Regions from separate parts of the Desulfitobacterium dichloroeliminans LMG P-21439 genome, predicted to be linked through region 2. Evidence: riboswitches for the same ligand, from Rfam matches in the RefSeq annotation. Region 2 holds a riboswitch; each other region holds the start of a gene.
The links. A riboswitch is a leader RNA that binds a small molecule or an ion and turns the genes downstream of it on or off. The one in region 2 is predicted to bind glycine.
Positions count from the first base shown of each region.

Region 1 (9,831 bases), 980 kb from region 2:
AAGGCTATGCAACGTTTTGCAACGGCTTCTTTTAATAAGCGTGAATTGATCTAACAAAAAATACGCCCGTTGATGGGCGTATTTTTACATTCTAAGTTGATAAGAGTTCATCTGGACTATGAAGCCATTTTATTTTTAGGGAGGCCAAGATCTTGAGTAAATGGGACTCCTTAGATGGGATTAGCTAATCTTGCCCCTAGCTCGAAGGCTTTTTGGCATTCCTGCGGAAACTGCTCCTGTCTAACTTGAGCCTTATGCTTCGCATCGAACCTTGAGGCCTCATATTTTGTATAGTCATCAAATTGGTAGGTATCTGTAGAAAGTACCCTGATGTTGCGTAATAAATTCCTGGACGCAGGAATTTGTGACCAGTCTACTTCGTTACCCAAACAAGAAGTGGAGTTATGATTTTTCATAACTCCACTTCTTGTTTTTTGAATGATTAGCCCTTCTTTGGGGGAAAATATTCCTTTAAGGAGGGTTATGATGTGCTGAACCGTCGAGAATTTCTTAAGCTGGTCGTCAAAGGAGCCATTCTTGGCAACTTTATCAGCTTAGTAACCCCCGAATTAGAAAAAGCCTTAGCTCAAGGAGATATTAAAAAGAAGCTACCCATTCTGATGGTAGAGACGGGAACCTGTACCGGAGATAGTATCTCTTTAGATAATATTTGGACACCGACACTATCCGATATTTTTACCAACATCACTGAATGGCGTTATGACTGGACCATGATGCAAACCCAAGGGGAGTCAGCCTATAAGGTCTTATTGGATATGGAAGAAACTCTAGCCCATGAATTCATACTTATTGTCCAAGGATCTATCGCGCGTAGAGATAATGGTCATTATAATTACGCCGGCCTCGAAAACGGCCAAATGGTCACAGGCCTGGACCTGGTTCGTAGGCTGGGTTTAAAAGCTAAATATATCGTGGCCATAGGTAATTGTGCTACTTATGGGGGGCCTGCCTCTGGGTATCCTAACCCGTCCCAGAGTACCGGTACACAAACGATCCTCCCCGAACGCCGAATTATCAATGTCTCCGGTTGCCCTGCCCATCCGGATTGGATTATGGGTACCCTTCTGCATTTGGCTCTATATGGGGAGCCTGAACTAGAAAAATTCGGCCGTCCCAAAATGTTTTACGGAGAAACCATTCATAACAACTGCCCGCGACGTCGTTACTACGACCAAGGTATCTTTGCTACAGATATCGGTCAGAAGGAATGTCTTTACCGCGTAGGCTGCAAAGGACCCGTCACCTATGCCGACTGCCCTATCCGTCGCTGGAACGACCGCTACAACTGGCCAATCGGCTGTAACTCTCCCTGCATCGGCTGCACCGAGCCCGGGTTTCCTGATCTTATGGAGCCTTTTACCAATCATTTTTCCGACATCACCTTCCCCGGAGGAACCCGCGAAACAACCGATCGAATCGGTAGAGGGGTCTTAGGCTTAGCTACCCTAGGGATTGGCGGACATTTTCTAAGCTCACTTTATAAAGGACGTCTTCATCGGAATCTAATTCAATCGACGAACCAGGTGAAGAAAAAGATCCAGCTGAAGAAAGCCAAGACGTATCATACCTATCGGCCCAAGAAATCTCAGCAATGACCAAAAGTGATGCCGCCAATCGACATGGGCGGTTGATTTTACAAGTGAACGAGGAGTGAGCTTACTGGAGAAGAAGGTTGTTTTTCCGTTTACCCGAATCCACAATCCGATGTTGGTAGAGGCCCATCTAGAAAACGGAGTGATCCAAGACGCCTTGATCGCGGATACCCTCTACCGAGGCTTTGAGCAAATTCTCGAAGGTCGATCCGCTTTTGATATGCCTTATTATACGCAGCGCATCTGCGGCATCTGCTCCTCAGTTCATGGGGTGGCGGCGTCTTATGCAGTGGAGCAAGCCCTGGGGATGGCCGTTCCACCGAACGGATTGGTCCTCCGCAATCTTATTATGGGTAGTGATTTCCTGCAGAATCATCTCCGTCATTTCTACCTTCTGAGCATGCCTGATTATTTCAAAGGCCCCGACATCCCCCCCTTCCTACCTCATTTGGAGGGAGATATTCGCCTTACTCCCCAAGAAGATCAACGTATGACTGATCATTATTTCCAAGCCATCGAAGTTTCTCGGTATGCACATGCGGCGTTCGGAGTTTTCGGGGGCAAGGCTCCCCATGGGCACGGGATTGTACCCGGAGGGTGTACCATGCACGTGGATGCCGATAAAATCAACCGCTATCGCGGTTATCTTATCACTATCCTCGAGTTTATTAATAATGTACCTAAATTCCACGTGTGTTTTTTATTAGCTTCAAAAATCACTATTTCACGAAGAATTTAGACTGCTTCTCACACATTGTAACATTATTTACAACCACCTTTCAATCATTTTTGATAAATCATTGATTTCATCTTTGCTGCAATGATACTTAATAAACTCTGCAAGTTATCCACAGAGCAACACTCAATTTTATTGATGATATTCTTATTATACCAGACATTTTTCATACACTCCCTTGTACGGATAGTTTTCCGACAACTTCATGATTACATATCTTGCGGTTTTGATTATTTTTGCTGCAAGAAATACATACTTCAAACGAAAGGTCTTTATTTGCTGTCTGTATTCTGAAGAGTCCAAGGAATCAAACTTGAACAACAAAAATAGGTTATATGAAAGCATCATCATTTGAAACACGGCTTCATTCGCCCAAAATGACTTTAGCAAGAGATGACCCACCGCCATGTCGTATTTGGCTTCTTTGATATAGTTTTCAGCATTACCACGCTTTTCATAGTATATAACTACTTTTTCAGAAAGCAAGGTAGTATTTGTTACAAAGAAAAAGTAGTCGTATTCGGAACCTTCTAAAAGTGATAATTGTGCTCTTTCTTTTTCTGGTTTCAGTACGCGAGATACGACAAATCTTCTGTCTTTTTCCCATTTAACTAATTTTGTATACAGTTCTGTAGTTTCTCTACCTTCTTCTCCTTTAACGAATACAATTGATGAATTCGTTGCTTGTGAGGTGAGTGTAGAATAACTTTTGGCTTTAATTAAATATTTGCATCCAAGAGATTCTATCGTTTCGATAATTTTTTCATCAAAGTAGCCACTATCCATTCGAAATAAAATTTCTAAATCGTCTGATTTGATGTTAGCAACAATTTCTTTGATCATTTCCGCAGCACCGTTTGCAGTGTAAGTATTGCCACTTCTTACAAATCCGGTAACATATGCTTTTAATTCGTCGCAAAATGCAAATTGGATATTGTAGCATCGGTTTCCCAGTTTCTTAGGATTATATCCTTTTGACGCACCTTCTTGATGACCTTCTACGTTAATTACACTACTATCAATATCAATCGTAATGGATGTCAATTTACTTTTAGTGAGCAGTTTTTTAAAGACTTTAAAATTAATGTCTCTAAACATTTGGGTTGTCTTGAAGTTGAAGTTTCCTAGAAACCGTGACACTGTTTCAGGTTCTTTTACGGAAATATCAAACTCGTTGACGAGGGGATCATTTTGAAGTAGCTTTAGACGTTCTAACTTATCAATGCCAATGAAGTGACCGCAGAGCATGGTCTTTATATGATTCATCTTGATTTTATTTGTTGAGTCATTATCAAATACGAGGTCATTTTCAATAAAATCAAAAATCCCATTGCTTTTTGCATTCTCAAGGAGCAGAAAAAGACCTGCATTTGATGTTAGATTCTTAGCTTTGAAATCAATTTTATTAATCATAATTAGAACCCCTTTTTACTACTTTTCTTACTATTATTTTACCATATATCGAGTCATAAAAGCTGATAATTTAACATATTTTTGAGCACTTTTCTTTCACCCAATGGGTGAAAGCTGAATTTCGAAGGAACGCATATTTATCAAGGCTTTGATTATGCTTTTTGAAGTACTGACGTAGAATCTAGGAAGTAGATATTCTGTAGGTCCATTTAGGAGTTCTAGACTGCGCGCGTTGCCATTATATAAGAATTCGTAACCCATCTGCTGTGAATTGCTTTCCGGGAGATTCATTGTATAGATAAATCCTGAAGCTATCTTGCCTTGAAATACGCTACGTTGGCCTTCATTATAGCTTAGGTTAGAGAAATACAACCGTTCTAAAAAAGAGCGCATTTCTCCGGTAACATTGCCGAAGTAGATTGGGGAACCCAGCAACAGGACATCACTTATGAGGATTTTCTCTAAGAGAGGGGTAAGATCATCTTTTAAGGCGCAATGGCCGAGATACTTAGTGTTCCTCTGTTTACATATAAAGCAACTGATACAGCCTTTGAAGTTTAAGTCATAAAGATGAACCAATTCGGTCTCCGCACCGACTGATTGAGCTCCCTTGAGCGCTTCTTGTAAGAGTGTTGCAGTATTCCACTTTTTTCGTGGACTACCATTTACCGCGATGACGTTCATTTTTTATCAACTCCAATTTATTAGTTATTATCTATAACTTCATTATAACAGCTGCGTTTTTGATTGTACTTATTTTTCACTAGCTAACAATTAACTGTGAAGATTATGAGATCAGTTCTGGGTTTGCATTTTTTTAGTGATTGTGTTTATAATACGATATAAGTAAATAGGACTGGATGAAGTTCTCAGGAGTGCATGGGTGTAAAACCGATGGTAAACTGGAAATGGACAGAACTCTGGAGAGTTCCGTAAGGACGCCGAAGGGGCAAGACAGTAGAAGATACTGTCCAATCTCTCAGGCAAAAGGACAGAGAAAAGATTTGGGCGCTTTTGGCTACGATTCTTGCATTAGATGTTGCCGCTTAAATGAATTCTCTTTGCTCACCAGAGTCAAACTTTTAGTTGACTCTTTTTTATTGCTCAAAATGGGAACGATAGAAAATCAAGAAGAAAAGGGGTAAAGGAAATGAGCTTAGAAAGTACTAAAGAAACTTCCAACCGAGTGATTATCTCCATTCTCGGTAAGGATCAGATTGGCATTATCGCTTGGCTGACCGGACGTTTAGCTGAAAAATCCATCAATGTCTTAGATCTCAGCCAAACGATCCTCCAGGGATTTTTCACCATGATTATGATTGTGGATGTCGCCCAAGCGTCCGTATCTTTAGGGGATCTCACCAAGCAGCTGCAGAGTGAGGGAGAACCCCGTGGGTTAAAAGTCAATGTTCAGCATGAAGATATTTTTGAATTCATGCATCGAGTTTAAGGGGGTAAAAGGATGAAAATGCATATCGCTCCCCACGAAATACTTCAAACCATCGAGATGGTTGAGAATGAGAACCTCGATATCCGTACGATCACTATGGGTATTAGCTTGTTGGATTGTGCCGGAGATGATGTTCAGCGTGTGGAACAAAAGATCTATGATAAAATCACTCAGCAAGCGGAGCATCTCGTCAGTGTAGGTGAAAGTCTATCTGCTCGCTATGGAATTCCCATCGTCAACAAGCGGGTTTCCGTAACCCCGATCGCTCTTCTCGGTTCAAGCTTTAACCCGGAAGAAATGGTGCGTTTAGCTAAGGCACTGGACCGAGCGGCAGAGGTAGTGGGAATCAACTTTCTGGGAGGCTTTTCAGCCTTAGTCCAAAAGGGATTAACCAAAGGAGATCGGGCTCTCATCGCGGCGATTCCGCAAGCCTTAGCAGAAACAAAACGAGTTTGCTCCTCGGTAAATATCGGTTCTACGAAAACCGGGATCAATATGGATGCGGTTTTAACCATGGGAGAAGTCATCCTCGAATGCGCTCGACGCACTGCAGACCAAGATGGTATTGCCGCTGCCAAGTTGGTTGTCTTCTGCAATGCGCCGGAAGATAACCCCTTTATGGCTGGAGCCTTTCATGGGGTAGGTGAGCCGGAGACGGTGATCAACGTAGGGGTTAGTGGCCCCGGGGTGGTGGCCCATGCAGTCAAGAAAAGTCCGGAAGCGGATTTAGGGGAAATAGCCAACCTGATTAAACGCACAGCCTTTAAGATTACGCGCATGGGTGAACTCATCGGTCGCGAGGCTTCCAAGGTTCTTAATGTACCCTTTGGGATTGTGGATCTTTCCTTAGCTCCTACCCCAGCTGTAGGGGATAGTGTGGCAGAAATTCTAGAGAATATGGGACTGGAGCGCTGCGGAGCTCATGGAACCACCGCTGCCTTGGCCTTGCTCAATGACGCCGTGAAAAAGGGTGGCGCCATGGCCTCCTCCCATGTGGGAGGGTTGAGCGGAGCCTTTATTCCTGTCTCGGAAGATGCGGGCATGATTCGCGCGGTAGAGGAGGGGGCTTTAAGCATTGAAAAGCTGGAGGCTATGACTTGTGTCTGCTCCGTGGGCTTGGATATGATTGCGATTCCCGGGGATGTCGAGCCGGAGACGATTGCCGGTATTATAGCCGATGAAGCAGCTATTGGGATGATTAATAAGAAGACAACCGCGGTGCGGGTCATTCCCGCCATCGGCAAAAAGGTCGGCGAGCGGGTAGAATTTGGTGGACTGTTGGGAGGAGCTCCGGTCATTAGGCTTAATCCCTTTTCCTCCCGTGACTTTATCCGCCGCGGGGGCAGAATTCCGGCGCCGATCACGAGTCTGTCGAATTAAGTGAAGAGGACATAGCAGATATAGAAAAAGGAACAAGCAGCTTTGATGAACTGCACCCAATTGTTAGACATACCCAACAATTGGAGGTTGGAAATGGTATGATAAACTGGACACTAAGATAAGAGAAAAAGGTGACAGTTTATGAGTAGGAGAAGTTATGGTTGGATCCCTTTTTCCACAAACAAATATTGCATATAAGCTTCTCTTACTTTTCCGTAAAGTAGCCTTGATATAGGAGCGCTTTGATGAGCATATGTAATAAGTTCTCTGCCGTTTATTTCCTGTATACAGCACATATTTACGATACACGAACGGTGCACTTTAACGAACTCTTCACGGCTCAGTAGCTCAGGCTCAAAGTCGGAGAGCGAACCATAGATTTCTTTTACACTGCCATCATTGATGTGAAAATATAGCTTCTTATTGATGACTTCTAAAAACTCTAGCCTACTAAAGGGTATACGCATCACTCCCGAGGCTGTCTTAATATTTAAGGCAGCCTCTTCTTTATGTGAATCCAGAAAAAGGCTATCCAGAACAGGGTAGAGCTTTTCTGGGGCACAGGGTTTGAGTAAATAGTAATAAGCATCGACAGCATAGCTTTCAATTGCAAATTCAGGTGAAGATGTCAAGAAGATAATTCTTACCTCACTGTCAAATCGCCTAATTTCATGAGCTGCCTCCATACCATTTACTCCAGGCATTAGTATGTCAAGTAGTAGGACATCATAGATACCTTTACGCATGGTTTCTAAAAGTTCTATGGCATTGGAGAAAGTCACATATTTCATAGTGGCTTTCTTCTCAGCTTGATATTTTTTCATTAGATTAGTAAGACGAGTAAGCTCTTGTACATCATCATCACAAATAGCAATCTTTAGCACTACGATGCCTCCTAGTGTTAATATAACCCAAGTATATTTTATCATAATAACAGAGAATAGTTTGAATCTTGGTCAAACTTTCAGGACGAAAAAACTACATTTCACGCCCTCAACAGTTTTAGGAAGTTTATTTTGCTATGCTGATAACAAGGTATTTACGCCAAGGAAATTTATGAGAAGAGGAGATTGATCAATGAAAAAGTTATTAGTAGTCCTTATGATAGCGGTTATGTCTTTAAGTCTTATAGGCTGTGGAGGAGATGAGGCTCCGGCTTCTGCGCCAGCTAGCAATCCACCTACAAACGAAGTGCCTGCGGACCAGGTGGCCCAGGTGCAAGCGTTGGCTAATGCAGATTATGCTCAGCTCCAAGAACTAATGGAAGGTATCGTCGAACACCAAAACATGGGACCGGAATTCGCAGCTCTGCGTCAAAAGGTAATCGATGGCCAAGCTGAAGAAAGTGCCCTGTTAGAAGCCACGAAGCAGTTGGCTGATCATGCACAAGCCCTGCTGGAGACTGCGGAAAAAGCGCAGTGGAAGACGGAGTATTATAAGGAGCATGTTGCCCTTCTAACTGCTTCGATTAGAGCCTTAGCTGATGGGGAACGTTTAAGCTATGAAGCGGGTGTAGAAAATGATGAATCCAAGCTGGTTCAAGTGGCTGAATTAATGGCCGAATATGATAAAAAATTAGGTGAATTCCTTGACCGGTTGGAGAAATAAATTTTGAACTTTTAACTAAGAGCAGACAGATAGATAGATAGATAGTATACTTTCAGCCTGCTCTTTTATTTTATGATTGAGGAGTGATTTGCTTTGCCAACTACATTGATTATTTTAGGTGTTGCTGTCGTTCTGGTTGTTTTATGGGTTATGTCCACACAGCGTAGATTAGTAGTGTTAGATGAGAACATCAATAATGCCATGAGTCAGATAGGGGTTCAGCTATCCTCACGCTTTGATGCTCTGACGGCCCTGCTGGATTTAACGAAGGGCTATGCCAAGCATGAAAGTGAAACTCTAATCGAGACGATTAAGTCCCGTCGTAGTGTCATTACTGCCAAATCAACCCCGAACGAGGTCTTACGCCAGGAGGGGATCATAGCGGAAGCGTTAGGCAGGATTGCCATGGTGGCTGAGCAGTACCCAGAGCTTAAAGCTAACGAAACCTATGCTGAGACAATGGATGCTGTCAATACATATGAAAACCTGGTGCGCAACAGCCGTCTTATTTATAACGATAGTGTGACAAAGCTGAATCGCGAGATCCGCATGTTTCCTGTGTTGCTCATCGCCGGTATGTTGGGCTTTCGGCAAAGAGATTACCTGCAGGAGCAGGAAGGCAAGACGGTTATGCCGAGCATGAAATGAGGTCTGCTATGAAAACAATGATGAGATATAGCTGCGGAATTTTGCTAGTTGTTTTGCTGTTAACTATTGGCCCTAAGCCGACTTATGCTCAAAACCATGTCCGCACCATAGATATTGAGGCAGTCATCTATGACGATGGTTCAATGTATATTACCCAGGTCTGGGAGGGTGACTTTGACGAAGGAACCGAAATCTACATTCCTATGGCTGCTCCCGATTATCTGCAGATCAGTGACTTAAGAGTGGCTGACCACAATGGTGTCTATCAGGTTGTGGAGCCTTGGGATCTGGAGGCCGGCTTTGCGGAGAAAGCCTCCAAATGTGGGCTCAACTACACGGAGGAAGGTTATGAGATCTGCTTCGGACTTAGCGAGTACGGCACCAACCGTTATGCGATTGAGTATCGGCTGAAAAATGTCATTGGTAGCTATACCGATCTCGATGGAGTGAATTTTCGCTTTGCCAACAAGGGTATGAATACGACTCCCACGGATGTGAAAGTAGACATACGCTTAGCTGATGGAACACCTCTCAAGGATGAAGGCAGTGACATCTGGGCTTTTGGTTATGAGGGACAGGTGCTTTTTGAAGATGGGGCCATTAGAGCCTATACAGAAAAACCGCTTACTGAATACAACCATGTGACAGTCATGCTGAGCCTTGAGAAGGGTCTTCTGAATCCCTCAAGAACGGAGAGTGTTAGCTTCGCAGAGGTCAGAGAGCAAGCCTTTCAAGATAGCGATTATGACGATGAAGGCTCAGGGGAGGAAGTCTCAGCGCTAGCAGTATTTTTAACGGTAGCGCTCTCTATTGGGATCCCGCTGGCCCTTATCCTGCTGATTAGCAAGCTAAGAAAGCGCAGTGCAGCTAAGAAGATGCAAGAGTTCGGGCAGCGCTGGGGATATTTTCGCGAGGTTCCCAACAGCGGCAATGTTCAAGCAACTTACGCCTTGGGCAGATTGTTTGAGCTTTGTGAGGAGGGC
Region 1 covers NC_019903.1:932,218-942,048, forward strand. The annotation lists gene DESDI_RS04310 (SDR family NAD(P)-dependent oxidoreductase) at 1-54, shown strand, start outside; partial or broken gene DESDI_RS17805 (flavodoxin family protein) at 171-326, opposite strand; gene DESDI_RS04320 (hydrogenase small subunit) at 489-1,616, shown strand; partial or broken gene DESDI_RS04325 (nickel-dependent hydrogenase large subunit) at 1,672-2,292, shown strand; gene DESDI_RS04330 (IS1380-like element ISEcp1 family transposase) at 2,500-3,762, opposite strand; gene DESDI_RS04335 (flavodoxin family protein) at 3,859-4,446, opposite strand; glycine riboswitch at 4,673-4,767, shown strand; gene DESDI_RS04340 (ACT domain-containing protein) at 4,913-5,212, shown strand; gene DESDI_RS04345 (PFL family protein) at 5,225-6,592, shown strand; gene DESDI_RS04350 (LytR/AlgR family response regulator transcription factor) at 6,748-7,476, opposite strand; gene DESDI_RS04355 (hypothetical protein) at 7,670-8,200, shown strand; gene DESDI_RS04360 (LemA family protein) at 8,351-8,848, shown strand; gene DESDI_RS04365 (DUF2207 family protein) at 8,857-9,831, shown strand, end outside.
Region 1: it holds a riboswitch for glycine, as region 2 does, so the genes downstream of both, DESDI_RS04340 (ACT domain-containing protein) here and DESDI_RS16900 (alanine/glycine:cation symporter family protein) in region 2, are expected to answer to the same signal.

Region 2 (9,831 bases):
TAGACTAAATAAAAGCTGTAGAGCAGTACCTAAGGGGAGGATAGTGCAATGAAGGTTAAGATCATCCAAGCCTTTCGGCAAGGTGGACTGGAAAAGAAACTAAACCACTTTTTGCAAGAGAATGAGGGCAAGATTGAAATTCTTGAGATTCAATGGAAAGCCTTCTTGGAGCATTACGTTCTGATCCTCTATAAAGAGAAATAAGAATGCACAAAGAGGCGTTGCCTCACGAAGAATCCTTCGTGGGCAACGCCTCTTCTATTTCCATTGAAGTTCAATGAGTTACACCGACTATCCCATATTAATGCTCACATTGCCGCCTTATTTGATGACAAAGGAGCTCTTCAGAGAAACAATTAGGTTAAACACTAACTTTTCAGGAGTCGTATATTTTGGATCAACGTTAAAGTAACCATGACGGGGGAATTGGAACTTATCCTGTGGTCTTGCCGCTCTCATATGGGGTTCGACAAATCCTTGTAAGATTTCCAAAGAGTTGGGGTTGAGATAATCCAAGAAGGTTTTCCCTTCCTCTTCTTCCCTATCATCAAGGATTAACGCATCATAAAGGCGAAACTCAGCAGGAACTGCCTGAGTAGCTTCTACCCAATGAATAGTTCCCTTTACCTTACGCCCGGTGAATCCGGTGCCACTTTTAGTTTCCGGATCATAAGTACAATGAATCTCTACAATAGTACCCACTTCATCCTTAATGACCTCTTCACACTTAATGAAGTAAGCATCAATTAAGCGCACCTCGTTACCCGGATAAAGTCGATGGTATTTTGGCGGAGGTGTTTCCATAAAATCATCTTGTTCTATGAAGATTTCGCGAGAGAAAGGAATCTGGCGTTTGCCCATCTCTGGATTCTCTTTATTATTATCGGCATCCAGCATCTCCACTTGACCCTCTGGGTAATTGGTGATGACGATTTTCAAGGGTCTGATCACCGCCATGGGTCGAGGTACTCTGAGCTTCAGGTCCTCACGAATAAAGTGCTCCAACATTTTTGAATCAACTAAACTTTCTGATCTGGCCACACCGATGGCTTGAGCAAAGGCACGAATGGCCTCTGGGGTATAGCCCCGACGTCGCAATCCTGAGATGGTCGGCATCCTAGGATCATCCCACCCATCCACAACTTTCTCATCCACCAGCTGTTTTAGTTTACGCTTGCTCATAACTGTATTGGTCATATTCAAGCGGGCAAATTCATATTGATGCGGGGTATTTTCCATCTCACATTCCCTTACCACCCAGTCATAGAGAGGACGATGATCCTCAAACTCTAAGGTGCAAATGGAATGAGTTATTCCTTCGATAGCGTCTTCCAAAGGATGGGCAAAATCGTACATGGGATAAATACACCAGGTATCCCCTGTATTATGATGGCTTGCATGGGCAATCCGATACAACGCCGGATCACGCAGGTTGATATTCGGTGAGGACATATCAATTTTCGCCCGCAGAATCTTTTCTCCGTCCTTAAATTCTCCTTGCCTCATTCTTGCAAATAGGTCGAGGTTCTCTTCCACGCTTCGGTTCCGATAAGGACTTTCTTGACCAGCTTCCGTCAGGGTACCACGGCTTTTACGCATCTCTTCAGCTGTTAAATCGCAAACATAAGCCTTACCCTTCTTAATCAAGAGCACTGCCCTTTTATGCATCTCCTCAAAATAATCAGAGGCGAAGAAAAGATTATCCCATTCAAATCCCAGCCACTTTACATCTTCTTTAATTGACTCGACGTATTCCGTATCTTCCTTGACCGGGTTAGTATCATCAAAACGCAAGTTTGTTTTCCCTTTAAATTCGTCACCCAAGCCAAAATTTAAACAGATGGATTTTGCATGTCCAATATGTAAATACCCATTAGGTTCGGGGGGGAACCGTGTATAGATATGATCTACTTTTCCTGACCGCAGATCCTCAAGAATTATATGACGTAGAAAATTGGAAGATTTGTTTTCGTTGTCCATGGATATCAACCTTTCCTGTAGAATGTTCTAAGGCCTATAAATCATAGTCTCCGGCAGCCTCAGGTTGATAAACAATCTTTTCGACTTTGAGGCGAACCACGCCATCAGGGACTTTCCAGTCAATGGTATCCCCTTGACGATAACCAAGTATAGCTGTCCCTACAGGGGCAAGGACGGAAATCTTATCCTCCAATAAATCAGCATCCTCAGGATAAACCAAGGTATATGTAGTTTCTTCTCCTGACTCCATATCCTTAAGCATTACTTGGGTATTCATAGTAATGGCATCACGAGGAATTTCTGCAGAGGATACCACATCCGCATTATTCAATTCCTGCTCAAGATTTTTTAGGTAATCCTGGTTTTTAGCGCTGCCAAACTCTCTCTCCTTATTGATAAGTTTTAAGAGACGCTCCTGATCAACGGCTGTGATACTAATTTTCCTTCTCATTTCTCCTGAACCTTCCTTTTCTTGTGATAAATATAGAGCGACTATCGCCAGATAGCCGCTAATAATGGTTATGAATTTCGAAAAAAAGGGATTACACACTGTCCTTAGTATATACTATTTCCTAAAATAAGTAAATATCTGTAGTCGCAATATCTACTTCCTCTATGCTACCTCCATGGTTTATTGGCATCCTTCTGTGGATTTCAGGCAAGTCATCGAGTTAGGATGCACTCGAAAAATTATTTTTTACTTACAGCTCTTCTTCTTAAAATATCTTGAATAAAATGGATAGTTTATTTATAATAATAAATATCTCCTTAAAGATGCTGAACAAATCAGAAAAGTCAGATAATCATTAACTTAATATTTGCTGGATGAGATTTACGGGAGAAGGGCTCACGCCCGCCGAAGAAGCAAAACTTTCAGGTGACAGGAACCTGTCGAAGACCGGAAATTGACAGCACTCTGGAGAGACTCAATTAAGGGCGCCGAAGGGGCAATACAATGATGTGTTGTAAATCTCTCAGGCAAAAGGACAGAGGTTAACTAGGGATTGCTATTAAGCATTCTCCTATTTTGCACCCATCATCCGCCTACTCAGAGTCAATCACTACGATTGGCTCTTTTTTATATAGAAAGCGCAACCCCGTTTGGTGGTTGCAGGGGCAGATACCTAGATTAAAGGAGGAGAAAAAACTATGGAGGCCTTGCATAACTTTATCATCTGGTTGAACGGCTACCTCTGGGGACCACCGATTCTTGTTTTGCTGTTTGGTACGCACTTATTCCTCACCTTCCGTACTCGTTTCATACAGAGGTATATTTTCAAAGGGATTAAACTTTCTCTCACGAAGGACCCAGATGCTGCTGGAGATGTCAGCCAATTCGGGGCCCTGACGACTGCTCTGGCGGCAACCATCGGTACCGGTAATATCGTCGGCGTAGCAACGGCAGTTGCCCTGGGTGGCCCCGGCGCTGTGCTTTGGTGCTGGCTGACTGGGGTATTCGGTATTGCCACCAAATATGGCGAGGCCTTACTTGCTGTAAAATATCGGGTCAAAACATCGGATGGCACTATGCTCGGCGGTCCTATGTATGCCCTAGAAAGAGGCCTGGGCATGAAATGGCTCGCGGTTCTGTTCAGCATCTTTACATCCATTGCTGCCTTTGGTATTGGTAATATGACTCAAGCTAATTCTATCTCCGGTATGCTGGATAACCAATTCCAGATCAATCCCATTATTACGGGCATTTTCTTAGCTTCCCTGACAGGAATTGTCATCATTGGCGGGGTAAAATCCATCGCTCGCGTCTGTGAAAAGTTCGTCCCCTTTATGGCGATTGCCTACGTCCTAGGTTGTATCATCATTCTGATTATGAATTCCCAATACGTATGGCCTGCCGTTACTTTGATTTGTGAATCCGCCTTTACTCCGACCGCTGCCGGCGGCGGCTTCGTCGGTGCCAGTGTCATCATGGCCGCTCGTTATGGTATCGCCCGCGGTCTTTTCTCTAATGAATCCGGTTTAGGTTCCGCTCCCATCGTGGCCGCAGCTGCTCAAACGAGAAACCCAGTTCGTCAAGCTCTCGTCTCGGCTACGGGAACCTTTTGGGATACCGTTGTCGTGTGCTTAATGACCGGTCTGGTTGTCGTCAGCAGTATCATCAAAAATCCAACCGCTGCAGAAGGGTTAAAGGGTGGCGATTTAACAACGATGGCCTTTAATGAGATTCCTGTCGTTGGTTCAATCGTTTTAACCTTTGGACTCTTAACCTTCGTATTTTCGACAATCCTCGGTTGGTCTTATTATGGTGAACGAGCCGTTGAATACCTCTTGGGCAAAAAGGGTATTCTTCCTTATCGCCTTCTCTGGGTACTAGCCGTCTTCCTGGGCTCGATTGTCACCCTCCAATTCGTCTGGGATCTTGCTGATGCCATGAACGCAATGATGGCCATTCCAAACCTTATAGCCCTCTTGCTTTTAAGCGGTGTGATTGTATCAGAGACGAAGAAGTATCTCTGGGAAGATTGTTTGGATGAAATCTCAAAGGAGCCTATCCCTGTCATCGAGAATAAATAATCACTGAAAATAGTTCTGATTCTAACAAAGAAGGGTCCTGATTTACCTAGTGTAAATCAGGACCCTTTCGCTTTTAATTCTCCATCGGTGAGGTCAGACAATTGCTCATTAGGTCTTGGAACCCGGCAAAATCTCTAGCCAATAATTGTCGGGATCGTTAATAAAATATATCCCCATCGCTTCATTTTCGTAACAGATGCAGCCCATCTTTTGATGATGCTCATGAGCAGCTTCGTAATCATCCACCATGAGGGCGAGATGAAATTCATTTTCACCAAGATTATAGGGTTCATTCCGGTCTCTTAGCCAAGTAAGTTCCAGGGTATGGGTACTTACTCCGTCACCTAAGTAGACGAGGATAAATTCACCGCTTTCCGGGGCAATTCTCCTTACTTCCTTGAATCCTAGGGCTTCTTGATAGAAAGCTAGGCTTTTCTCGAGATTCAGCACATTAAAATTATTGTGGGTAAATTTAAACTTCATAGCATAATCCCCCTTTTTTCATGTTGACTTATCTTCATATTGCACCCTCATCCATAGTGTAGTAATTTTTAAGAGAGAACACAAACATCTTTTTAATATCTAAGGAACGGAGGCGTCTCATGAAAACTCCTGTAAAAAGCTTTGGCTTAACCATTGAATATATCCGTCACAGTGGTTTCATAGTGGAGTCAGACCAGTCCCTTCTGGTCTTTGACTATTATGAAGGTCCCATCCAATTCCCAGCGACTAAAAAAATCTATGTCTTTACGTCCCATGTCCATCAGGACCATTTCAATCCGGAAATATTCCTATGGCAGAAAGAGCATCCCCATATCCACTATATTTTGAGCTCGGACATCAAGGGGAATCCTAATCTTCCCCCCTCTACCGAAAACATTACCTTCCTTTCACCCTATGATGAGACCCGTTTAGATGATCTTAGAATTAAGGCCTATGGCTCCACCGATGCAGGGATTTCTTTTCTCGTGGAACATGTTGACCCAGAGGGGTTCCGTATCTTTCATGCTGGGGACCTCAACTGGTGGCATTGGTGGGGAGAGCCTCCGGAAGCTATTGAAAACGCCGAGAGGATATTCAAAGAAGAAATCGCCAAAATAAAAGGTGAGTCCATTGATTTAGCCTTCTTCCCGGTCGACCCCAGATTAGAGCAGTATTACTCCATTGGTGCTGAGTATTTTATTCAGGAGCTTAAGCCTCACATTCTTGTCCCCATGCACTTTTGGGATCAGTATGAACCCCTTCAAATTTTCGCCCAAAAATTAGCCTCTTCACCCACCCATATCCTCACCATAACCCAACCTAATCAGATTTTTACAATTTAATTATCCATGTGTTGATGCAAAGAAAACTCACATAGGTAGTCGATGGGTTCTAAGGATACCATCCCAATCGCTTCGATGGTTATATCAATAGGCTGAAAAATCTTGAGAAGCTCTCTCAGAACCTCTGGAATCTCCCCTATTGGAGTCTCTAAGGAAAGAGTGCAATGGGGGTACCAGTCTTGGGGTTTATAATAATCCCAGCTATGCTCATCCCATGCCCCCAGCATTTTGTGTAAATCTCTGTGGATCTGGAAAAGCTTATCCGGTAAGTTAGGTGCCAAGAAGATCGCTCCCTTATTATGAGGAAACATCCCCACTTGCAGTAGCTTTAGCGAAAAAACTGGCACTGTCTCGGCAAGATGCATTAACTGCTCTCTCGCTTGGGCTAAATCCAGCTCATCAAATATGGCTAAGGTAATATGGGGTCTGCCATTTAGACAGGACATGCACTTGCCAATCCCTAAAAGGGACAAGGTTTCCCAGATATTGATAATGGACTTTTCCGCCTCTTCATTAAAATATAGATTTATTGCATAGCTCATTAAAGGCCTCCTTTATCTGGTCAATTAACTATGTTGAATATCCCCTATAAGTCGACTAGCTCAGTCTATCGATCTTTTTTAAGGAGATATTATTATTAATAACTTTACTTCTATCATTATAAAATAGTATAGTATAGAGTGGTTGTAATTTTGCAAAACTTAGGCGAGTAAATACTCTTATAGAGGAGAGATTATAGTGAAAAGAGTCGTTGGCACCGTAGTACGTGGACTTCGTGGACCGATAATTAATAATGGGGATAACATAGAGCAAATAGTCGTTGATACCGTTTTAAACGCTGCAAAGGTCGAAAGCTTTTCTATTGAGGATCGCGATATAGTATCGATCACTGAATCCATTGTAGCACGTGCCCAAGGCAATTACGCAACAATTAACGATATTGCTACGGACATCAAAGCCAAATTCGGCGATGAGACTGTCGGCATTATCTTTCCGATTCTCAGTCGCAATCGGTTTGCAGTCTGTTTACGGGGTATTGCTAAAGGTGTTAAGAATGTGGTCCTGATGTTGAACTATCCTTCCGATGAAGTAGGCAATCATCTTGTGAGCATTGATGAACTGGATGCCAAAGGTATCAATCCATGGACCGATGTCTTGACTGAGGATGAATTCCGCGAACATTTCGGGGATTGCAAGCATCCCTTCACTGGAGTTGACTATATCGACTACTACAAAAAACTAATCGAGGCTGAAGGTGTTACCTGCCAAGTCATTTTTTCTAACAATCCCAAAACTATTCTAGACTACACCAAGAACGTGTTGACTTGTGATATACACTCTCGTTTTCGAACCAAGCGCATCTTAAAGGGCAGTGGAGTGGATAAAATCTATGGCTTAGACGATGTACTGGCGAAATCCATCAATGGTAGCGGCTTTAACGATAACTATGGTCTACTCGGCTCAAATAAAGCCACTGAAGAAAGCGTGAAATTATTCCCCAACAACTGTCAACCCATCGTTGATGGCATTCAAGCTAAAATCAAGGAATTAACTGGCCAAACCGTTGAAGTTATGGTTTACGGCGATGGGGCCTTCAAAGATCCCGTCGGGAAGATTTGGGAATTGGCGGACCCAGTCGTATCACCGGCCTACACTGGCGGGCTCGAAGGTATTCCTAACGAAGTGAAACTGAAATATTTGGCAGATAACAATTTCTGTCACCTAAGCGGTGAAGAACAGCATCAAGCCATATCGAAATATATTGAGAATAAATGCGATGATCTGGTCGGTGCCATGGAAGCACAAGGGACTACCCCCCGCAAGCTTACGGATCTCATCGGTTCCCTCTCCGATTTGACCTCCGGCAGTGGCGATAAGGGAACCCCCATCGTCTATATTAAGGGGTATTTTGATAATTATACAAAGTAAACGGTATTTATTGTTTAAGGATGATTGAGATAATCAATTATTTAAGCGCAAACTGGCCTCTAAAGGAAGATTTACCGACTTTGGTTTTTTTGCACGGAGCGGGTTGTCAAGCAAAAGCTTGGCAGCCGCAGCTTTCAGGGCTAGCTACGGTGGCCAATACAATAGCTATCGATTTACCGGGGCATGGCGGCAGTGAAGGCCCTGCCCTAGATAGTATTCCTGCTTTAGCAGAAGCGGTGAGGGCTTTTCTGCAGGAAATTAAGGCCACAAGACCCATACTCTGCGGACTCAGCATGGGTAGCGCTATTGTCCTGCAATATTTACTGGATTATCCTGATTCAGCAGTGGCGGGAATTGCCATGGGGGCAGGTGCTCGCTTAAATGTGGCCCCGTTGATCTTTCAAACTATAGCTAAGGATTATGCTGGTTTTGTGGCTTTAATGGGACGGCTGGCCTTTTCCCCTTCAGCTAAACCTGAAGCTGTTCAGGAAATATCCCAGCTTATCATGTCCTGTCCGCCGGAGGTTACTGCGGCAGATTTTACAGCTTGCCACAGCTTTGACGTGCTCCAACGGGTGGAAAAAATAGAACATCCTTTATTAATTATCTCCGGTCAGGAGGATAAGATGACCCCTCCCAAATATGCGGAGTTTCTGGAAAAGCAGGTAAAGAGGGGGATTCTTTATCATCTTCTTGGAACCGGGCATATGATTCCAAACGAAAAGCCCTTGAAAGTGAATAAGCTCATCGGGGATTTCATTAAGGGATTTTTATGAACTTTAGAATCTATCTACCTAATAATAAAATCGAGAATTTCTATCGAGATGCTATCAAAGAATATGAAAAGCGCTTGGGCCGGTACTGTAAGATTCAGGTTGTGAGATATAAAAGTGATGAGCAACTGATTAAACTCATTCCTGACAAGGCACATCGACTCTTGATCTCAGTGAACGGCGAAAAAATAACCTCTGAAGGGCTCGCGAGCAAAATAAGTGAATGGGGACTATCCGGCATAGCTGATATCGCCATCATTATTGGCACTACCCTTCCGCATGATGAAGTGCTTGCCCTTAGCTCCGCGGAGATGGCCTTAGGACTCCAAGCAACCGTTCTCTATGAACAGATTTATCGATCCTACCGCATTATTAATAATCAGCCTTACCATAAATGAAAGAGGATGACTTTTCGAAGTCATCCTCTTTCATTTATGGTTTGTTTATTATAACCGCACGATAGATTTGTTCCAGCACCATCAGTCGCATTAGAGGATGGGGAAAGGTCAAGGGTGAAAAAGACCAGCGATAATCGGCTCTATGTCGTACTTCGCCTGAAACACCCAATGAACCGCCAATAATAAAGGTACTGCTATACTGCCCTTTTAAGACCAGCTGATCAAGATATTCAGATAGTCCCGTCGAAGAAAACCCTTTCCCTTGCAAATCGAGTAGAATGACATGCTCCTGAGGGCCAATCCCTTTCAGGATCCTTTCTCCCTCTTTGCTCTTTACCCGTTCTTCATCGGCAAAAGAGAGCCGCTCCGGACAGGGCTCATCGGCTATCTCGACAATCTCCAAATGAATCGAGGTGTTTAGGCGCTTGGTATATTCCTTAATACCATCAACAAGAAATTTTTCGCGGATTTTTCCTACGGCAATAACCTTGATCTGCAGCATTGATAGACTCCTCTAATAACAATCAGTTCAGTAATTACCGCCTATAGCCTTACTCCAACTATGGGTTATGGGTTAATCTCAACCAACTTCACTTGCACATCCGTGTTTTTACTATTACGGAAATATGTCACCGTGACCGTGTCTCCGGGTTTAAACTTAAACAACTCATGGGTTAATTCTAAGGAACTCTTCACGGTTATACCGTTGATCTTCACTAAGATATCTCCGGGCTGAATGCCGGCTTGACCCGCTGGTCCTCTGGCATCTATATCGGAGACATAGGCACCTGCCGGCCAACCTTTTTGAGCAGCCCATTCCGGACTATAGCGCGTGTCAATAGAGACCAAGAGACCGGGATGGCTAAAGTAGCCCTTCTCAATCAGTTGCTGGAT
Region 2 covers NC_019903.1:3,575,419-3,585,249, forward strand. The annotation lists gene ybaK (Cys-tRNA(Pro) deacylase) at 1-8, shown strand, start outside; gene DESDI_RS18150 (hypothetical protein) at 49-204, shown strand; gene DESDI_RS16890 (glutamine--tRNA ligase/YqeY domain fusion protein) at 322-1,980, opposite strand; gene rnk (nucleoside diphosphate kinase regulator) at 2,015-2,431, opposite strand; glycine riboswitch at 2,806-2,881, shown strand; glycine riboswitch at 2,887-2,980, shown strand; gene DESDI_RS16900 (alanine/glycine:cation symporter family protein) at 3,130-4,512, shown strand; gene DESDI_RS16905 (VOC family protein) at 4,621-4,995, opposite strand; gene DESDI_RS16910 (MBL fold metallo-hydrolase) at 5,115-5,837, shown strand; gene DESDI_RS16915 (2'-5' RNA ligase family protein) at 5,834-6,379, opposite strand; gene DESDI_RS16920 (coenzyme F420-0:L-glutamate ligase) at 6,576-7,766, shown strand; gene DESDI_RS16925 (alpha/beta fold hydrolase) at 7,787-8,542, shown strand; gene DESDI_RS16930 (23S rRNA (pseudouridine(1915)-N(3))-methyltransferase RlmH) at 8,539-8,937, shown strand; gene rlmH (23S rRNA (pseudouridine(1915)-N(3))-methyltransferase RlmH) at 8,972-9,439, opposite strand; gene DESDI_RS16940 (S1C family serine protease) at 9,505-9,831, opposite strand, start outside.

Region 3 (9,831 bases), 750 kb from region 2:
GAAGACTTTAATGTGGGCAAGGAATATGGCCTGCCAGTCCTTTGCCCTGTTGACCATCAAGGGAAATTTACTGCCGAAGGCGGGGCCTATGCCGGCATGAAGGTAGATAAGGCAAATCCGGTGATTATTGAAGACCTCAAGAATCTCCATGCCTTGGTTCATGAGGCTAAGATTAAGCATAGCTATGCTCACTGTTGGCGTTGCAAGAACCCCATCATCTATCGGGCAACTGAGCAATGGTTCGCCTCTATTGATGGTTTCCGCAAAGAGGCTCTGACCGAAATTGATCATGTCCAATGGATTCCCGCCTGGGGTAAAGACCGCATCTATAACATGGTGGCAGATCGGGGAGACTGGTGTATTTCACGTCAACGGACTTGGGGTGTGCCCATTCCCATTTTCTACTGCGAGGATTGTGGAAAAGAGATTATCACCGATGAAACCATCGCCAAGGTTCAAGAGATCTTCCGTGCCGAAGGCTCAGATGCCTGGTTTATCCGTCCGGCTGAAGAATTCTTGCCGGAAGGCTTCGCTTGCTCCTGCGGTGGCAAGTCCTTCCGCAAAGAGACCGATATCATGGATGTTTGGTTCGATTCCGGTACCAGTCATACAGGGGTGTTGATGGAGCGAGAAGAGCTTGCTTGGCCTGCTGACCTTTACCTGGAAGGTTCGGATCAACATCGAGGCTGGTTCAATTCCTCCCTTTCGACATCTGTTGCTGCCTATGGCAAGGCCCCCTATAAAGCTGTCTTAACCCATGGCTTCATTGTGGATGAAAAAGGACGTAAAATGTCCAAGTCATTAGGTAACGGTGTGGATCCCTTACAAGTAGCCAAGGATATGGGTGCAGATATCCTCAGACTCTGGGTTTGTTCAACAGACTACAAAAACGACGTTGCAGCCTCGCCGCGGATTATGAAACAGATGACGGAAGCCTATCGTAAGATCCGTAACACCTTAAGATTCTTGCTCAGCAATCTCAATGACTTTGACCCTGTTAAGGATCGGGTCGCTTATGAGGAGTTGCCGGAAATCGACCGCTGGGCTTTGCTCCAACTGGGCAAAGTTATCGACCGTGTTTTGCAGGGATATGAAAAATATGAATTTCACTGGGTCTATCATACCGTTCATAACTTCTGTGCGGTAGAATTGAGCGCTATTTACTTGGATGTCGTCAAAGATCGCCTTTATGTAGAAGGTAAGGATTCCGCTCTGCGTCGCGCTTCTCAGACCGTACTCTATGATGTCCTTGATGCTCTTGTGCGCCTGATTGCTCCAGTATTAACCTTTACGGCAGATGAGATTTGGCCATATATCCCCGCCGTAGCTGAAGGCTCGAATATCCAAACCGAGGAAATGCCAAAAGTAAATCCCCGCTGGATGGATGAAGTTTTGGAGAAGAAATGGGACACTCTATTGGCTGTGCGTTCTGAAGCGACAAAAGCTCTCGAAAAGGCTCGTCAAGATAAGCTAATTAACCATTCTTTGACAGCTCGAGTCGAGATTTACCCGAATGCTGAACTCGAAGTATTCTTGAAGGCTATTCCGAACTTGGCGGAGATTTTTATTGTCTCTGAGGTTTATGTTCACCAGGCAGGAGAGGGAAAACCAGAAGGAATCACCATGGCGGAATCTATGGAAGAGCTTGGTATCGCAGTGAGCTCGGCAGCCGGTGAGAAATGCGAACGTTGCTGGATTTATGATACTAAAGTGGGTCAAGACCAAGACCATCCGAACTTATGCCCAAGATGCGCATCGGTGGTAAGCCATCTTTAAAACTTAGGTACTTGATTGCTTAGTTGCTAAAAAGACTTCCTGGAACCTACCAGGTAAGTCTTTTCTTTATATTAAAACCCAAATTAAAGTAGTTATTCACAATTAATTCCTCGAAATTATGGACAATTATTAGAAAAGTTAGTATTATTAAAAATGGTATTAGTATTGCGCGTTTTTAAATACTTTACGGCCCATTAAGGAGTTGACCCTAAGACGCACAGCAGAGGTGGGAGAGGGATTATGAAAAAAATTACGGCAAATCTGGCCAACCGAATTGTTGATTTAATTTACTCGGAAAGTGGGTACCATGGCATCGTCTGTGACCCCCAAGGCATTATTATCGCTGACTCAGCAAAGATACGTCTGGGAGTTTTACATACGGGCGCCCAGCGCATTATGAATACTTCAATCAACGAAATCAAAATTACAGCGGAAGATGAAGCCAATAGTTCAGGACAGGTCCGTGAGGGTTTGAATTTGGCGATTTTTTTAGAAGAAGAGAAAGTGGGTACCTTTGGAGTTGCAGGACCTCTTGCCATCGTATCTCCTGTAGCTAAGGTTGCGGCAGCCATGGTTGCTTATTTGCTGCGTGATGAAGAGCTGAAAGACATTCTTAAGAAGCATGTCGATCATATAGGGGAGTCTATAGAGCAAGCCGCAGGAGCCCTGGAAGAAATGGCTGCCTCTTCTGAGGAGGTTGCCAGTGTGAGCCAGACCGTGGCTACTGTCGCCCAAGAGGCTAAGCAGCAAGTAAAGGCTACAGAAGGGGTCACTGAATTTATTCGTCGTGTGTCGAAGCAAACGAATCTTTTAGGACTTAATGCGGCGATTGAAGCAGCCCGGGCCGGTGAACTGGGTAAAGGGTTCTCGGTGGTAGCCGGTGAAGTTCGAAAGCTAGCCGACGAAAGCAATCGTTCAGCTAATGAGATCAATGAGCTGTTGATGAAGTTTCAAGAAACCATGGAGGAAATCGTCAAGGGTGTATTCCAGAACAATGTGATTGCCCAAGAGCAAGCAAAAGCTACTCAAGAAATCGCTATGATGGTTCAAGAATTACAGCAGGTGGGCAATGATCTGAATGGTATCGCTCACAAGCTTTAAGAGGTAGACCATCGTTGATTCTACATAATAATTATTAGAATATAGGGGCAATGGTGTAGACGAATCTCCATTAGCTGACTATAATGAAAGCAGATAATCGAATAGGTTTCGAATGATTCCAGTAGGAGAGACTCATAGGTGAGCGCCGAAGGAGAAACGGCCAGAATGTCGCATCTATTCTGGGGGAAACTCTCAGGCAAAAGTACTGCTGGAAGACGAAACTCTGGAGAGCTTCTCAGATGAGAACACCAAAGGGGTAGCCGCAAGGTAATCTCTCAGGTTAAAGGACAGAGGTAACGCGACGCGTTATTCCCTCTGTTTTTTTATTTGTGTTCATCTTTTAAGCTGAATTAGCAAATACTCATACTTTAGGAGGTGGCTGAAGTGACAGAACTGAAAAGAACTCCGCTCTATGAAGAACATCAAAGGTTGGGAGCCAAGCTCATTGATTTTGGCGGTTGGGAGATGCCTGTCCAATATGCAGGAGTTATCGAAGAACACAAGGCCGTGCGCAATCAGGCAGGACTCTTTGATGTCTCTCACATGGGTGAAGTGGAGGTCGAGGGTCAGGATGCGCTTCCCTTTATTCAGTACATACTTACCAATGATCTATCCCGCCAGCAGGATGAGCAGATTCAATATTCCCCCATGTGCTATCCGGATGGAGGGATCGTAGATGATCTGCTCGTGTATCGGCTTCGTGAGAGTCATTACTTAATCGTCGTCAATGCCTCTAATACGGATAAAGATTTTGCTTGGATGCAGGAACAAGCTCAAGACTTTACCGTGAATCTGGTGAATCGTTCCCAAGAGTATGCGCAATTGGCCATACAAGGGCCCCAAGCGGAGAGGATTCTGCAAAAGTTGACAGGCATGGATTTGCAGGAAATTAAGTATTACTGGTTCAAGCAAGGGGAAGTGGATGGCGTTCCTTGTCTGGTTTCACGGACGGGGTATACGGGGGAAGATGGGTTTGAAGTTTACTTATCCCCTGAACAGGCATCACAAATGTGGCGGAGAATCTTAGAAGTGGGAAGTGAAGAAGGTGTGCAGCCCATCGGGCTCGGGGCTCGCGATACTCTACGTTTTGAGGCTCGCCTACCCTTATACGGCAACGAATTAGGTCCTGATATTACTCCTTTGGAAGCAGGACTTGGCTTCTTTGTAAAGATGGAGAAAAAGGATTTTATTGGCAAGGAGATTCTTTTGGCTCAGAAGGAAAAAGGTGTGCCCCGTAAGCTCGTCGGCCTAGAGATGATCGAGCGGGGGATTGCTCGTTCCCACTATCCTCTTCATAAGGAGGGTAAAGAAATTGGGTTCATTACTTCAGGCTCTTTTTCTCCTACCTTGAATAAAAACATTGCTTTAGGTCTTATTCCCTCGGAATATGCCCAAATAGGAGAAACACTCGATGTGATGATTCGAGGCAAAGCAGTCAAGGCTCAGATTGTGCCTTCTCAATTCTACAAGCGGCAAAAATAGGGATCTCACCATACCACTAACTTGAGTCGATGCCAGCGAACGTAAGCAATAATCAGGGACTAGAGTCCCGCATTATTAAGGAGGATGAATGTATGAATCCAGTGGAATTAAAGTACAGCAAATCTCATGAGTGGACTAAGGTAGAAGGAAATACGGTAGTTTTAGGAATCACGGAACATGCCCAAGAGAGCTTGGGGGATGTAGTTTTTGTTGAGTTACCGGAGAACGATACGACCGTGGTAACTGGGCAAGCTTATGGAACGGTGGAGTCTGTGAAGGCAGTATCGGATATCATCTCATCAGTCTCTGGCAAGGTCATCGAATTTAATCAAGAGGTCCTCGATTCTCCGGAACTTCTGAATAATGATCCCTATGGCGAGGGTTGGCTGGTTAAAGTAGAAGTGGATGACTTGAAAGATCTAGATGGATTAATGTCTGCCGCAGAATATGAAGCGTTTCTAGCGGAGGAGGGCCATTAACATGAATTATGTGCCGAACACAGTGGACCAGCAAGAACAGATCCTGGCCCGGATTGGAGTCAACTCCATTGAAGAGCTTTTTGCGGATATCCCAGAAAGCGTTCGGCGCCAAGCCCAATTAAAGATTCGGGAAGGTTTGTCTGAATATGAATTGGTGAAGTCGATGCAAGGACTTGCTGCCCAAAATACCACCGTTGAAGAGTATGACTCTTATCTGGGAGCAGGTGCCTATGAGCACTTCATTCCTAGTTATGTGGACCAGCTTCTGCTCCGTTCGGAGTTTTATACGGCCTATACCCCTTACCAACCGGAGATCAGCCAAGGGACCCTGCAAGCGATTTATGAGTTTCAGACCCTTGTTTGCGAATTAACGGGAATGGACGGGGCCAATGCTTCTATGTATGATGGAGCATCCGCCTTAGCTGAAGCAGCCTTAATGGCTTGCGATGCTACCCGTCGCAAGAAAGTGCTCGTGCCGCAAACCCTTCATCCGGAATATCGAGAAGTACTCCAAACCTATCTGCTTCCTCGGGGTGTAGAAATTGAGTCTATCTCCTCCAGCAACGGCGTTCTAAGACTCGATGAATTAGAAGCAGCGCTTAATCAAGAGGTGGGAGCAGTCTTGTTGCAAAGCCCCAATTTTTTTGGAGTTATTGAACAGGCTGAGGAAATTGGCAAGTTAGCCCACGCCAAGGGGGCACTGCTGGTCATGGCGGTGAACCCGGTATCCTTAGGGTTACTCAAATCTCCCGGAGAGCTCGGTGCGGATATCGTGGTGGGCGAAGGACAGCCTTTTGGCAATCCTTTGAACTTCGGAGGTCCTTATCTTGGTTTCTTAGCTTGTCGTGAGAAATACACACGTCGGATGCCTGGGCGGATTGTCGGAGCTACCAAGGATAAAAACGGTAAGAAGGGTTATGTACTCACCTTGCAGGCTCGGGAACAGCATATTCGTAGGGAAAAGGCAGCGTCTAATATCTGTTCGAATGAGGCCCTTTGTGCCCTAGCGTTTACCATTCATCTCTCGGGATTAGGGAAAAAAGGTCTCAAAGAGATGGCGCACCTTAATCTACAAAAAGCCCATTATGCGGCTCAAGAGATTGGGAAGCTCCCAGGAATGTCCTTAGCTTTCAGCGGCCCGTTTTTTCACGAGTTTGTGATCAAAACCGAGATCAGTCCTCAGAAAATCAATGAGCAGCTTTTGCAGCATAAGATTATCGGCGGTCTTGATCTGTCCCGTTTCTACCCGGAACTGAATCAGCATCTTCTTTTCTGCGTCACGGAGACCAAGAGCAAGGAAGATATCGATCGGCTTGTGGCCAGAATGGGGGAGATACAATGAAAACACTAGAACCGCTAATTTTTGACCTGAGTCAGGAGGGTAGGAGTGGAGTCAGCTTGCCTCCCTGTGATGTTCCAGAGGTCTCTTTAGAGACCCTAGTTCCAAGAGAATTCTTAAGAGAACGGGAAGCGGAGCTACCGCAAGTCTCGGAAGTCGATGTGGTCCGTCATTTTACTAGACTGTCCACCTTTAACCATGGGGTGGATACAGGCTTCTATCCCTTAGGCTCATGCACTATGAAGTATAATCCCAAGGTTAATGAAAGACTGGCTCGTCTCCCGGGCTTTAGTCAGATTCATCCCTATCAACCGGAAGGGTTAGTTCAAGGTGCACTGGGTTTGATGGTTGAACTTCAGGAGGATCTGGCGGAGATTACGGGGATGGATGCCTTTACTCTCCAGCCGGCAGCCGGAGCTCATGGAGAAATGACAGGAATTCTCATCATTAAAGCCTACCATGAACAGCAGCGTGATTTTAAGCGAACGAAGGTTATTGTACCGGATTCTGCCCATGGGACGAATCCCGCGACAGCAGCCATGGCGGGCTTTGAGATTGTGCAAGTACCTAGTAATGAGCGTGGCGGTGTGGATATTGAGGCCTTGCGCCAAGCGGCCAATGAAGAGGTAGCCGCCTTAATGCTGACCAATCCGAACACCTTAGGTCTTTTTGATGTTAATATCTTAGAGATTGCTAAGATTATCCACGATGTGGGTGGTCTGATTTACTATGATGGGGCCAATGCCAATGCGATTATGGGGATTGCCCGTCCCGGAGACATGGGCTTTGATGTGGTCCATCTTAACCTCCACAAGACCTTCTCTACTCCTCACGGTGGAGGCGGTCCAGGGTCAGGACCTGTAGGAGTCAAAGAGTTCCTCGCACCCTATTTACCGAAGCCTGTGGCAGTGCGCACGAGCGACGGGAAATTCACCCTCGATGCAGACCGTCCTCTTTCCATTGGACGGGTCAGAGCCTTCCAAGCTAATTTTGGGGTATTGGTCAGAGCCTATGCTTATATACGGGCTTTAGGAGGTGAGGGGTTGACTGCAGCCTCCCAGAATGCTGTCCTCAATGCCAACTTCCTGATGAACATCTTAAAAGAACACTATCATCTGCCCTATGACCGAATCTGTATGCATGAGTTTGTCATCACCCCACAGAACCTCAAGGGTTATGGTGTTCATACTTTGGACATCGCTAAACGACTTTTGGATTATGGCTATCATCCGCCCACGATTTACTTTCCGCTCATCGTGGAAGAGGCGATGATGATTGAACCCACGGAAACGGAAAGCATGGAAACCCTTGAACAATTTGCCCAGGTCATGATAAAAATTGCCGCAGAAGTGCAAGATGATGTGGAAATGGTCAAAAACGCTCCTTATACTACTTTGGTGACCCGTTTGGATGAGACTGGCGCGGCCAGAAAACCCGATCTCCGTTGGCGAAAAGTGGAAGATTGAATAGTATTGAATAGTAATTTTAAAGTACTAATTTTCTGATGCAGATTTTTAGCGAAATATGGAGTATAATTATTAGTTGTGTATTAGGCATAATAAAAAACGTCTAGAAACTTAACCAGGAGGTCATGTTCATGAAAACCTTTCAAGTACCCGTCGGAATTTCCAATCGTCACCTTCATCTCTCTGAGGAACATATCGGTATCCTTTTTGGTGCCGGACACCAACTCACTCGGACTAAGGATCTATCTCAACCGGGTCAATTTGCCAGCGAAGAGACTGTAACCTTAGTAGGACCTAAGGGCTCGATGCCCAATGTGCGTGTGTTAGGACCTGCTCGCAAGGCCACTCAAGTGGAGCTTGCAGCTACAGATACCTTTAAGCTTGGGGTAAAGCCCCCGGTTCGGGATTCGGGAGATATTAATGAGACCCCGGGCTTGGAAATTGTCGGTCCCGCGGGAAAAGTCCAAGTTGAGGCTGGAACAATCATTGCAGCTCGTCATATCCATATGACTCCAGAAGATGCTGAGAAATATGGTTTAAAAGATGGGGACCATGTAAAGGTTCAAGTGAATGGACCACGGGCAGGAGTTCTAGAGCGGGTTCTGATCCGAGTGAGCTCCAATTATGCCTTAGATATGCATGTGGATACGGACGAAGGCAACGCCTTCGGCTTAAGAAATGGAGATTTATTGGACGTTATCCTCGATTAAGCTTTGCGCATCATAAAATCTTAAAATAAAGTGGACAAGAGCTGCGGTGTTTCACAGGAACACCGTGGTTTTTTTGTACGGATCATATATCAGTTCCGCCCGAGCGCTATAGGCTAAGATAGTCTAGTCGCTAAAAATGGTGTATTATAGTAAGAGACTTACACCGTAAGGGGGATATCAATGCCTAAGGGGAAACAACTCAAAGTCGTCGTGATCGGAGGCGGAGCCGCCGGTTTGTTTGCTGCGGTCATAGCCGGTCGGGATGGAGCGGCGGTTACTATCTTAGAGAGAAATCAGCGGGTCGGCAAGAAAATCTTAGCCACGGGTAATGGGCGTTGTAATTTAACGAATACGGATCTGCAACTAGCGCATTATCATGGTCAGAATCCGCAATTTGCTATGAAGGCTTTGCAAGCCTTTGATAATAATCAAGCGATTGAGTTTTTTGAGGGCCTTGGCATTGCTCATAAAGTGGAAGAGGAAGGTAAAGTGTTTCCTTTTTCCAATCAAGCTTCCAGTGTCTTAGATGTTCTACGCTATGAAGTGGAACGCTTAGGAATTGAAGTAGTATTGGAAGCGGAAGTGAAAGGGCTCCACAAACTGGACAAAGGCTTTGATGTGCAGACGAAGGATGGGAAAAAGTACTTTGCCCATCGTGTCATTCTTGCTACAGGCGGAAAGGCTGCTCCGAATTTAGGTTCTACCGGGAGCGGATACCCTTTGGCTGAAAATATGGGGCATCGTCTTGTGGAGCCGTTCCCGGCTTTAGTGCAGCTTAAGCTGGCGGAACCCTTTCTGAAGCAGATCAAAGGCATCAAATTCGAGGGGTTGGCTGAGATCCTTGTCAAAGGTAAGTCCTTGGCCCAAGCCCAAGGTGAATTGCTATTCACGGAGTATGGAATTTCCGGGCCACCGATTTTTCAATTAAGCCGGACTGCTGCCGAGAAATTAAAGGGTAATCACGAGGTCTGGGTAAAGGTTGCGATGCTTCCTACCTGGACTAAGGATAAGTTGGCCCACTACCTGCACAAGCGCTGGCAAGATCAGCCAGAGAAAAGTGTGCACTTTAGCTTTGTAGGCTTTATTAACAAGCAATTAACACCTGTTGTTTTGAAACAGGCGGGTATTGAAGATATGCATAAACCAGTCAAAGCGCTGACTTCCCGCGAGAAGGAAGATATCCTGCAGATACTGCAGGACTGGCGCTTTCAGGTTACCGGGACGAATACCTGGACGGCAGCTCAGGTCACAGCCGGTGGCATCGACGTTCGCGATATTAACCCGGCAACTATGGAATCCAAGCTTGCGACGGGACTTTACTTTGCTGGAGAAATTATGGATATTGACGGGGACTGCGGTGGCTATAACCTTCAATGGGCCTGGTCTTCTGCCTATTTGGCAGGTAAAAGCGCTGCAGACGATTAAGGAGTTGGGGAATGTTGGTATCAAAATCCATTGCACATCCTGATGTGTTTAAG
Region 3 covers NC_019903.1:2,826,325-2,836,155, reverse strand. The annotation lists gene ileS (isoleucine--tRNA ligase) at 1-1,776, shown strand, start outside; gene DESDI_RS18440 (sugar diacid recognition domain-containing protein) at 2,017-2,877, shown strand; glycine riboswitch at 2,990-3,095, shown strand; glycine riboswitch at 3,097-3,172, shown strand; gene gcvT (glycine cleavage system aminomethyltransferase GcvT) at 3,262-4,359, shown strand; gene gcvH (glycine cleavage system protein GcvH) at 4,452-4,838, shown strand; gene gcvPA (aminomethyl-transferring glycine dehydrogenase subunit GcvPA) at 4,840-6,180, shown strand; gene gcvPB (aminomethyl-transferring glycine dehydrogenase subunit GcvPB) at 6,177-7,643, shown strand; gene pduL (phosphate propanoyltransferase) at 7,775-8,353, shown strand; gene DESDI_RS13410 (BaiN/RdsA family NAD(P)/FAD-dependent oxidoreductase) at 8,534-9,778, shown strand; gene DESDI_RS13405 (hypothetical protein) at 9,790-9,831, shown strand, end outside.
Region 3: it holds a riboswitch for glycine, as region 2 does, so the genes downstream of both, gcvT (glycine cleavage system aminomethyltransferase GcvT) here and DESDI_RS16900 (alanine/glycine:cation symporter family protein) in region 2, are expected to answer to the same signal.